2 regions of the Paenibacillus lutimineralis genome follow, and region 2 is predicted to be linked to the other one. Evidence: riboswitches for the same ligand, from Rfam matches in the RefSeq annotation. Region 2 holds a riboswitch; the other holds the start of a gene.

What was found. Region 2 has a riboswitch for cyclic di-AMP ahead of EI981_RS00505 (C40 family peptidase). Riboswitches for the same ligand answer to the same signal wherever they lie in the genome.
Region 1: another riboswitch for cyclic di-AMP. It lies ahead of EI981_RS16130 (hypothetical protein); the one in region 2 lies ahead of EI981_RS00505 (C40 family peptidase).

What each region holds. Positions count from the first base shown of each region.
Region 1 is NZ_CP034346.1:3,659,244-3,664,624, reverse strand. It holds gene EI981_RS16145 (metal-dependent hydrolase) at 1-609, opposite strand, end outside; gene EI981_RS16140 (MFS transporter) at 700-1,902, opposite strand; gene EI981_RS16135 (MerR family transcriptional regulator) at 1,935-2,750, opposite strand; cyclic di-AMP (ydaO/yuaA leader) riboswitch at 3,037-3,276, shown strand; cyclic di-AMP (ydaO/yuaA leader) riboswitch at 3,381-3,578, shown strand; gene EI981_RS16130 (hypothetical protein) at 3,695-4,102, shown strand; gene kdpA (potassium-transporting ATPase subunit KdpA) at 4,153-5,381, shown strand, end outside.
Region 2 is NZ_CP034346.1:104,981-110,361, forward strand. It holds gene EI981_RS00475 (flagellar motor protein MotB) at 1-165, opposite strand, end outside; gene motA (flagellar motor stator protein MotA) at 140-952, opposite strand; gene EI981_RS00485 (hypothetical protein) at 1,142-1,435, shown strand; gene EI981_RS00490 (4a-hydroxytetrahydrobiopterin dehydratase) at 1,599-1,898, shown strand; gene EI981_RS00495 (c-type cytochrome) at 2,015-2,371, opposite strand; gene EI981_RS00500 (GNAT family N-acetyltransferase) at 2,506-3,030, opposite strand; gene EI981_RS00505 (C40 family peptidase) at 3,275-3,745, opposite strand; cyclic di-AMP (ydaO/yuaA leader) riboswitch at 3,749-3,884, opposite strand; gene EI981_RS00510 (C40 family peptidase) at 4,127-4,618, opposite strand; cyclic di-AMP (ydaO/yuaA leader) riboswitch at 4,622-4,757, opposite strand; gene EI981_RS00515 (hypothetical protein) at 4,978-5,381, opposite strand, start outside.

The DNA of each region.
Region 1 (5,381 bases), 2.9 Mb from region 2:
TGTTCCGTCCTGCTTGATGATGCCAAATGTATCGTAGTGAACGGGGACCACATGCTTGGCACCGATCCATTCGGCAGCGAGCAGGGCATCTTCCGGTCCCATTGTGAAGAAATCGCCGATTGGGATGAAAGCGAGATCGATCTTATGCTTGCTTCCGATTAGCTTCATATCGCTGAACAATGCGGTATCGCCGCAATGATATACGGTGAAACCGTTGATGTTAAGTACAATGCCTGCGGCAACCCCCAGGTAGACATTCGTTCCGTTCACTTCAACGGAAGAACTGTGGAGAGCCGGAGTGAAGGTCAGCTTGCCAAACGGGAAGTTGTACGAACCTCCCAGATTCATTCCTGTCGCCTTAAGCCCTCTCTGCTCAAAGAAGTCAGCCAGTTCAACGATAGCTACGATGGTGGCTCCAGTTCTTCTGGCTATCGCCTCAGCATCCCCAATATGGTCCGAGTGCCCATGGGTAAGCAGGATATAATCGACATCGATATCTTCAGCCACAGCAGCTGCTTTAGGATTTCCGGTCAAGAATGGGTCAATGATCAGACGGTAATCGCCAGTATCTAAATATACGCATGAATGTCCGAGATACGTTAGTTTCACGAATATCGCTCCTTTGGCAGAATAATGAACTAACTCTATTATAACGAAGGAGAGACATGAGTAAAATTTTTTAGGTTATCAGCTGTAGTTTTAACATTTTGCACCTGCTGGATCATTGCATAACTGTGAGCTATTATGATCCAGGCGGTAGCTAATCCCGGCCAAAACGGCTGCGGCAATCGCCACTAGTCCGCCGGTCCAAGACACATCGATCAATCGACTGCTTGTGGTAACGAAGCCGCCGAGGGTCGAACCGAGGGCGATGCCTACATTGACGGACACAGGCGTTAACGACGAAGCCAAATCTCTGGCAGTTGGTGAGTGCCTATCGGCCAGATCGATGAAATACAGCTGCATGGTGGAATTCATCGTGTATACCAGCAAAGCTATCAAAGAAATGCTGATTAAACCTGCCACGAGCGAACGGGAAGACAGATAGAGTGAAGCAAGAATGATGGCCTGTGCCAGAAATACGAACCGCAGCTTACTGATGCCATTGTTTGCCGCCAACTTACCGCCGATGAACGTGCTGAAAATGGATACCACGCCGTAGAGCAAAAATACCAGACTAATATATGGTGTAGGAACAGCCATTACATCCTGTAAAATCGGGGTCAGGTAGGTGTATACAGTATAAGTAGCTGCGATGCTGCAAGCCGGAATAAAAAACGCAATGATAATGCGAGAATTAGCAAATAGACCGAGTTGTTTTTGCAATGAACTACGATTTCCTTGGAGTGCTTTGGGAATCGTTGCAGAGCTTGCGATCAATGATATGACGCCTAATAAAGCGGTGAACCAAAAGACCATATGCCAGCCGTATTGTTGTCCGATTAAAGTGCCAAGGGGCACCCCAACGACGCTTGCGATGGTAAATCCGGCAAAAATGATAGCGACAGCGGATCCTCTCTTCTCCAACGGTACGCTCTCGCTGGCCACTGACATGGCAAGGGCGATCAGCACCCCGGTTACAAGCGCAGTGATCATTCTGGACACTAGGAGAAGCTCGTAAGAGTCGGCAAGTGCTGTCATTATATTTCCGGCAATAAAGATGGTAATCAAGGATAACATAAGCGGGTATTTAGCAAACCTGCTGAACACGGCCGTCAGGATTGGCGTACCGATCGCAAAAGTGATCGCAAAGACCGATACTAAGCTTCCTGCGGTTGAAATCCCGATATGGAGCCCCGCAGCTACTTCGCTCAACAGTCCGACAATAACAAATTCACTCGTTCCCAATACGAAGGTAAGTACAAATAAATTCAAAACCAAACGTTTATGATACTTTGTCATATGAACCCCTTTCTGATAAGCTTCTTTCGATTTCAAGCTTTAACGACGGCAATTTGAACTTCAGCTATATAGGCTTCCGGGTCGATTGATTTGTCATGAGGAAGACAGATCTCTCGCCGAGGCTCATTTTCTATCATCCGGTATCCATTACGTTCGATCCATAGAGCCAATTCCGTACTGGCTGTGCAAGGTGCTGTTGTGCGGCAATGATGTACAAGCGTAGCCATTAGCAGAACTTGGGGAAGCTGCTTTACGATAAATGGAGGACGACTCGTCAGTTCCTGCGGGAGCACGCGTGCGACTTCAATATCAATATCGTCATCACATTCATCACAGCCGTGCCAGAGTACCATCTGCGTTAAAGAAGACGGAGCGGAACTGGAAAGCTGGGAATCAAGCTGCCTGAACAGTTCGGGAATCTGGCTTAGCGAAGCTCTCTGACGGTAAGACATCACGAGCTGAGGCTCGACTTCTTTTAAAATAACATCGTGTCTGGTCAAGTTTGTGCCTTCATTCTCAATGAAGCTGAGCCGATCTTTGATCCGAGCAAGCCGGGCTTGTTCTCTGTCCAGAATAGACAGAATCTCATTCTGCTTCACCCGGAACATGCCTCTGATTTGTTCGATCGGAATTTGCTCGTCTAGCATTTGACGGATTTGATCCAATGAGAAGCCAAGCTCTTTATATGCCAAAATCCGATTCAATTGGAGCATTTGATCCGCTGAATAATACCGATAACCCGTATGTTTGTCCGTGAAGTCCGGCTTGAGTAGATTCAACTGATCGTAGTAACGAAGCGTCTTGACGGATACTTGGCTGATTTTTGAGAATTCACTGATTTTGAACATGGCTACACATCCCTGCAGGTAATTTAAATAGGCTTGCACTTGCTTACCGAGTATAACGTTCCAGTAAAGGGGAGAGTCAAGAGGTCGGTTACTATAATCTGTGGGAGCCTTATAAAAGAATTTAAAATCAAGAGTAGAAATGAGCTATAGCGAAAATTAGAGAGTGTTGCATCAATGTAAGCGGTATATTTTCGTATTCCTTTAAATTAATCGCCTTTTTTGCCGGGAAGTTGGCTTTACAGTCAAACCTTGCAGCGGTATGATTCAATCCATAATCAATATTAAGCAATTCCGATCGCTTAATCTCTGGGATGTTCCAGAGAACGGGGGAACCAACAAGAGCTTGCTGTGTGATGATCAACGCAGCTTGCTCATCGTCTGAATGGCCAGGGCTGGTGTGAGAGCCAACACAGGCCATTCGGACAGGGGTGAATCCTGAGGAAGAGACCATGGACTCTTCTCAGGTAGGGCGACTCTCACCGCCCGAATCCGTCAGCTAACTTCGTCAGCGTGGGTATGAGAGAGGAAAGGTGACTGCGAGCCGCAACGAATTCGGCCACAGAGGACCGTTTGCCTCTGTGGTTTTTTGCGCTCTAATTTGAAAAATGAACTAAAATACAATGCAACATCAATTAAAATTCGCTGAATGCTGTCGTGAATATGACAGCAGCGGGGGAACCAACGGTACTGAGTGATGCCCGATCTGCGGGCTTCTAAACCTTAGTTCCATGGGGTGAATCGCTTGGAGGATAAACGTATTCTCCAAGGTAGGGCGACTTCCGCGCCCGAATCCGTCAGCTAACCTCGTAAGCGTCTAGGAAGAGGCAACCACCAAAGGTCGGGTAGTGGGTCTAAGACCACTCATTAAGCCGCGGGGAAGGTTACTATCTTTCCTGCGGCTTCTTTTGTGTTGTCCTCTGCAAATTCGAGGAGGGTGTTCTCAAGTGGAGGAAGAGTTTGTTCTAGTAGCAGCACCGAATCCGGTTGGACTGAAGTTTATTTTGCTGCTGATCGCGGCGAAGCGTAATTTTGCGGTCCTGGTGAACAACAAGAAGGAGGAAGAAGTCCTTCATAAACTGGGCGTAAGACATGTACTGCGCATCAAGACGGATGACGAGCAGAGCTGGATCGTCCCGCCGTTTCCGATCGGACGCTGTTATATTTTTGAAATGAGCATGACATTAACCTGTCGCTATTTGCAAATCTGTCGGAGATGGACGCGTGATCAGATTTTCATTATCACTCCGAATAGAAATCCGCGCATGATTTACAAAGGGTTAGGAGCTTCTTATGTCATTCATTCCGTAAGCGGAGAGGTTGGATTTCTGCTTGCAGCAAAGCTTGAGCAATAAGCTAGAGCTAAAAAATCATTAAGTAGGATTCCAGATGGGGTGAGTGTGTTATGGATTATTTACAAATGTTCATTGTGATTGGCGTCATATTGTTGCTGGTGAAGCCGGTTGGAACTTATATATATCATGTTTTCTCAAATGTACCGAATCGAAGTGATCGCATCTTCGGAGCAATGGAGCGGTTTATTTTCAACATAGCCGGCTATAGGCGGCGCGAAGGGATGGATTGGAAGAAATATGTGATCAGTCTGCTGGCAACGAATGTGGTATTGATGACAATCAGTTTTCTACTTCTCAGTCTGCAGCAGTGGTTCCCATGGAATCCCGAAGGAAGCGGCAGCATGGAGCCGACACTGGCATTCAATACGGTAATCAGCTTCATGACCAACACGAATCTGCAGCATTATAGCGGGGAGACAGGGCTTAGCTATTTCTCGCAAATGGCTGTAATCACAATGATGATGTTCACATCAGCCGCTACGGGGTTATGCGCCGCTATCGCTTTTATCCGCGGAATTACAGGAAGAGGCCAACTGCTGGGGAATTTCTTTGAGGATTTTGTGAAGGCGATTGTCCGTATTCTTCTGCCTGCTTCTCTGATCGTGACGCTGCTACTGGTCGCGCTCCAGGTTCCGCAGACCTTGCAGCCTACCACGGCAGTGAACACGCTGGAAGGGACTGTACAGCGAATCTCGCTTGGACCGGTGGCCTCGCTGGAATCCATTAAGCATTTGGGCACGAACGGTGGTGGATTCTTTGGAGCCAATTCATCCCATCCGTTCGAGAACCCAAGCGGGTTGACGAATGCAATTGAGATGTGGTCAATGTGGGTGATCAGCGCGTCATTACCTTATACATTCGGTTTATTCGCGCGCAATAAGAAGCAGGGTTGGGTTATTTTCTCAGCGATGATGGTCTTGTTCCTTGCATTTCTGTCTTTGGTCTATTTCAGCGAGAAGGCCGGGAACCCGCTCTTTCATACGCTTGGGATAGACGTCACGCAAGGAAATATGGAGGGCAAAGAGGTTCGTTTCGGGGTTACGGGCTCGGCACTTTTTACGGCGATTACCACCGCCGCGACTACGGGGAGCGTCAACAATATGCATGATTCGCTTACTCCGCTCGGCGGCTTGGCAGCTCTATCCCAGATGATGTTGAACGTTGTCTTCGGTGGGAAGGGCGTCGGACTTATGAACATGGTGATGTACGCCATACTCGGTGTATTTATTTGTGGATTAATGGTCGGCAGAACGCCTGAATTCCTCAGCAAGAAGATTGA
Region 2 (5,381 bases):
CACGTTGTTAAAGGCATCGCTGACCGCTTTGAATTTCTCCGCGTTCACGGAGCTCATTCCGAACAGGACGATGAACATGGCAAGCAGAAGTGTCATAAGGTCAGAATAAGGGAGCAGCCAGCTCTCGTCTGCATGCTCTTCATGCTCTTGATTCCGTTTGCGCACCTTGACCTGCCCCCTTTTCTAGGATATGAGCACGCTCGGCAGGGGTTAAGAATACAGCAAGCTTTTGTTGAATAGCGATCGTAGACACCCCGGATTGAATCGATAACAGGCCTTCTACCATCATTAGTCGGATCTCTATTTCTTTCTTAGAGAGACGTTTCAGTTTATTAGCAATCGGATGCCACATGACGTAACCAGTGAAAATACCGAACACGGTTGCGATAAATGCACCTGAGATCGCATGGGATAGAACTTCGACATCGCTCATATCTGACAATGCTGCAATCAGACCGACGACGGCACCGAGTACCCCGAGCGTAGGTGCATACATCCCGGCTTGCGAGAAGATTTGGGCCCCTGCTTTGTGTCGCTCCTCGGTAGCGGCGATGTCCTCCGTCAGTACATCCTGTACGAATTCCTGATCATTGCCGTCAATGATCATCCGCATTCCGTTTCGTAAGAAATCATCGTTGATTTCTTCTACCTTGGCTTCCAGAGCGAGCAGTCCTTCACGGCGGGTAATTGTGGCCCACTCCGCAAATAGAGCAATCAGTTCGCCCTTTGTAATGATTTTTGGCTTAACGACCGTCATTTTGAGCAGCTTCGGAAATTTCTTCAGCTCGGATAGCGGGAACGCCACGAACAGAGTCGCTGCGGTACCCACGAAGATAATGACAAAGGCCGCGGGGTTGGAGACCAAGCTTTCGATCGGCGCACCTTTGAGGAACATTCCCCAAATAAGTGCCACGAATCCAAGAATAAGTCCAATAATCGTTGAGATTTCCATTGCACACCTCGTCCTTGAGATAATTATTCCATAATTCTGCCACCCGCATCCTTGCAGAACGGCATTTATGATTTTATGGAAATGGCTTATCTTTTTTATCGACAGAATTCCCTTTTTTTTTAAGGGCGATTTTCCGGTATAATAGGACTACGACTGAATATTTGTTAGAGCGAAGGGAGAAAAAGGATCGTGGGCGTGAAGCATGGCAGAGATTATGAATATATTTTGGCAGATCTCACGAAGGCGGTAGGCCAGATATCTGATAGCTATAATTTCTTTGAAATGGAGGCTTCTGAATGGGAGGACCTATCGGCGGAGGAGAAGCTGGAAGTCCAAGAGGCGCTGGCAGAGGACTTGTTCTTTGCGCTAGGTACGGAGTCGGTCATTTCCGTTGGTAGCGCAGTGGTGATCTATGATGCGGACAACCATCGCATTAACTTCCTAATCGGAGAGGATGAACTGGATTTCGTTGCATTGATTTAATATTAATTCCCTTATTTTGTTTATACAGTAAACACTATGGTAATATATTGGATAGCATGATCGTTGAATAGAAGAATATAATGAATTAATATCTCATGTACGAATCGTATGTAAGAATGATATGGGGATATTTTTTGAGAACGAACGGGAGGTAGGAATTAAAATGCCGTTTACACCGCAGGAAATAGAAGCGCATTTAGAGAGACTGGAAGGATGGGAGCTAGAAGAAGGACGATGGATCGTTCGCAAATATACCTTCTCTAATTATATGAAGGGAATCGCTTTTGTCGATGAGGTTGCAGCCATATCGGAAGCGTTCAATCATCACCCTTTTATAACCATTGACCATAAAACAGTGACGCTTCGGCTGACATCATGGGAGGAAGGCGGAATAACGGCCGTTGATATTAAAGAAGCACAGCAGTATAACGAGGCATTTGAGAAAGCACGTTCTGTAGGCTGATGCATCGATAAGCTCTATAGCCAGGCTGAAAGAGGAGTACTATGAATCTTTACAGCCGGCTCGTATAGAACAACGCCCCCAAGGGACTTCCTTGGCGGGCGTTGTTCGTGTTACGGTTATTTTTGCTCCGCAAGCCACAGGGCTACGTTCGCAATTTCTTCGTCCTTCAGCCTATCCTTGAAGGTTGGCATTTGTCCTTTGCCTTTCTTGATGATGCCGTAGAGCTGATCCGCTGATAATGTAGCTCCGATTTTCTGCAAATTCGGACCAACTTGACCTTGCAGTTGATCGCCATGGCAACTGATACAGTTTGCCTTGATAATAGCATCGGCCTGATCAGCATTGAGTGTAATTTCAGGCATGGTTGGTTTGGCCTCTTTGGCCACTTCTTCTTTACCAGGTAAGGTGAAAATCAACACGATGGCCATAATGAATGCCACGCCGAGTAATCCGCTCATGATCCATTTCTGCACACGAATCGCCCCTTTATGTAAGCTATCCATTCCATTATACCGGAACATCGCAGTGGATCATAGCATTTGTGACAAAAAAAGTAATGATAATTTAGTGTTTTCTTGAAAATATATGCAAATCATCACAGACAACATTAAAGTTCGTTGTGGCCAGGATCTTCTCCCTTAGGGAATCCGCGAAATACCATACAATAGTAAGGCTTGGAAATGCCGCCGGGCGTCATCTTCTCATATAGGTCCGTAATGACGAAGCCCGATTTCTGGTACGCTCGGATCGCTCTTTTGTTCCAGGTCAGTACCTCGAGATCCACCTCATTACTAGGCTTACGACGCAGCGCCTCCTCCGCGATCGCGATGACAAATGATTTACCATAGCCGTGACCACATAAATCAGGTCTCATCCCGACCCCAATACGGGTTACTCCTTTGAGAGGGAAGTATTGGGCAAAGCCAGCGAGCTCGCCGGTCTCATCCAATAGGGAGGCGTATTGTTCGGCCCGTAGTGCAGGATTGCCGAATTCTACATCGAGCGCCTTCATCTGTTCCCAAGGGAGCCAGCTATATACGTCATAGGGAGAATCGTAGCGCCAGGTGCAGATATCTGCGCCATGGTCTTCTTCCATAGGTACAATAAGAAATTTCGGAATATACTTTTCCATATTTACGCCTCCTTGCTTATTGCATGATAGGATGGATGCCTAGATTACCTTTTTAAACTCACTCTAACGGGAATTCTATTCCTTGTAAAGGTGTTAGCGCGATTTTAGAATATTTTGCTTACCCAATACGTTGTAGAAGCGGATATAAAAAAATGCAACTGATTCCGGGCTTGGAATCAACTGCATTATATAGATAAATGATGATAAATGAATGAATGAAAGTCAAATGGTTGAACGCTGGAGATTAAGCTTGGGCATACAGAGAATAAGTATATTGACTAAGGATACGCTTGGCGCCGACATAACGCGCTTTGTAGTAGCTATTGCTCAAGCTGTCGATACGAACGCCCTTGGATGAGGAGGAATGCGCGAATTCTCCATTACCAACATAAATGCCTACATGGGACACGCCACTACCCGTCGTATTGAAGAAGACGAGATCGCCAGGCTTCAACTGGCTCTTGCTTACTGCAGTGCCTTGCTTGAACTGATCCGTCGATACACGAGGTAGGGTTACGCCCATTTTCTGATATACATATTTGGTGAAGCCTGAGCAGTCAAAACCGCTACTGGCGCTGATTCCACCTAGTCTGTAAGGTGTACCGTATACCGAGTCAACAACATTAGTTAGAGTGGTGCTCGCAAAAGCATTGCCGCTTTGCATAGTGAAGAAGATGGCTAGGCTTGCTGCGGCTGCGATGATTGTTTTTCTCAAGATGTAAACTCCTTCCAAGGCCTGCGAGGTTAGCTTGCGGATTCGGTTGAAGGTTCCCTATGGCAGCGTGATAGCGGCCAATTCACCCCAGATGGTTCCCCCGTTTCCCGGGTGCTTAGGAATTCGGCTGTTCTTAGTTGATTCACCCAAAAGTTACGATAGTTACAATAAAGTTTACAAACTTGTTACTATTACATTGGTCATTTTACCAAACCCGCCCAGGTTTGACAAGCTTGTCGATAGATTTGATCTGTAAGTCTGTGTTTATATTTGAGTGCATAGGCATAAAGGGCCAGAAGTAGGGGGAATGCAGGCCCTTAGGCAAATAAAAAACCCGCGGTTGTGATTCTAATTGAATCGCCGCGGGCTTAAAATTCGTTATTATTCTACATCATCGTGATCTGTAACTTCTCCAGTAGCATCTTCGTACTTGTCAGAACTCATAACGCGCTTAGCTCCAACATAACGGTCTACATAATATTTCTCGCTCAATTTGCTAATTACAACGCCCTTGGAAGTGGAAGCGTGAGCAAATTTGCCTTCACCTACATAAACACCCACATGAGATATGCCTTTGCCTGAAGTGTTGAAGAACACCAGGTCGCCGGCGAGTAGTTCATCCTTGGATATGGATTCGCCCATTTTATATTGCGATCCCGATTGGTGAGGAAGCTTGATACCGATTTTGGAGAATACATACATCGTAAATCCTGAGCAGTCAAACCCAGAAGTCGTTGTACCACCGGATACATACTTCGTTCCGAGCGCTCCATCAATAGCAGAGTCTAATTTGGAGTCTGCGAAAGCGCTGCCAGTTCCGATGGAGAAGAGCAATGTAACACCAAGAGCTAATGTAGTTAACTGTTTCTTCAAGAAAAATACTCCTTCCGATTGCCTACGAGGTTAGCTTACGGATTCGGTTGAAGGTTCCCTATGATCCCTCTCTAGCGAGATCAATTCACCCAAAGTGGTTCCCCCGTTCCCCGTTAAGGGAATTCGGCCATGATTTCGTAAATAATTGTTATAATTACACTCGCTATTGCTATTACTTGACTTATTATGACAATAATGATTACAAAACTGTTACTGAATTTCTGCTGTTGTTATTGTAACAAAGAGAAGTATATTTTGGCAATGGTTAATTCACAAGATTCAGAGAGAAAAACAAAGAACAAGGCCTCCGATTCTGGCGGAGGCCTTGTGGTATAAGGGATTGTAATAGTGAAAAAAAATTAACTTTTTTGTGATTTCATTTCCCATAGTTGATATTGAGAGGTTATTTCCCAAACTCTAAACAAACTTCGTATGAAAGGATAGCTTTGCTGCAGAATAAGAGCGAGTATTCCGGTCCATATCCACGATACTGAGCCAAAGATTAAGAACAAGATCAGTGCAAAAGCTCCAAGTAAGAGAGAGATGCCTGCTCCAGGAAGCGCATATCGAATACCTATTAGAATAGAACCCCATAGCCCCTTTTTAAAAAGATAGCCAAATTGCGCGAACAGCGAGATTTGGTCAATGAGCCAGCAATAGATCATCCATGCAAGTAGAACGCCCGACATCTTCAGGATCGGGGTGATCTGTATGGTTCCTGAGCGAAGTATGTCTGGCAGAAGTCCCTGAACGTGAGGGAGAA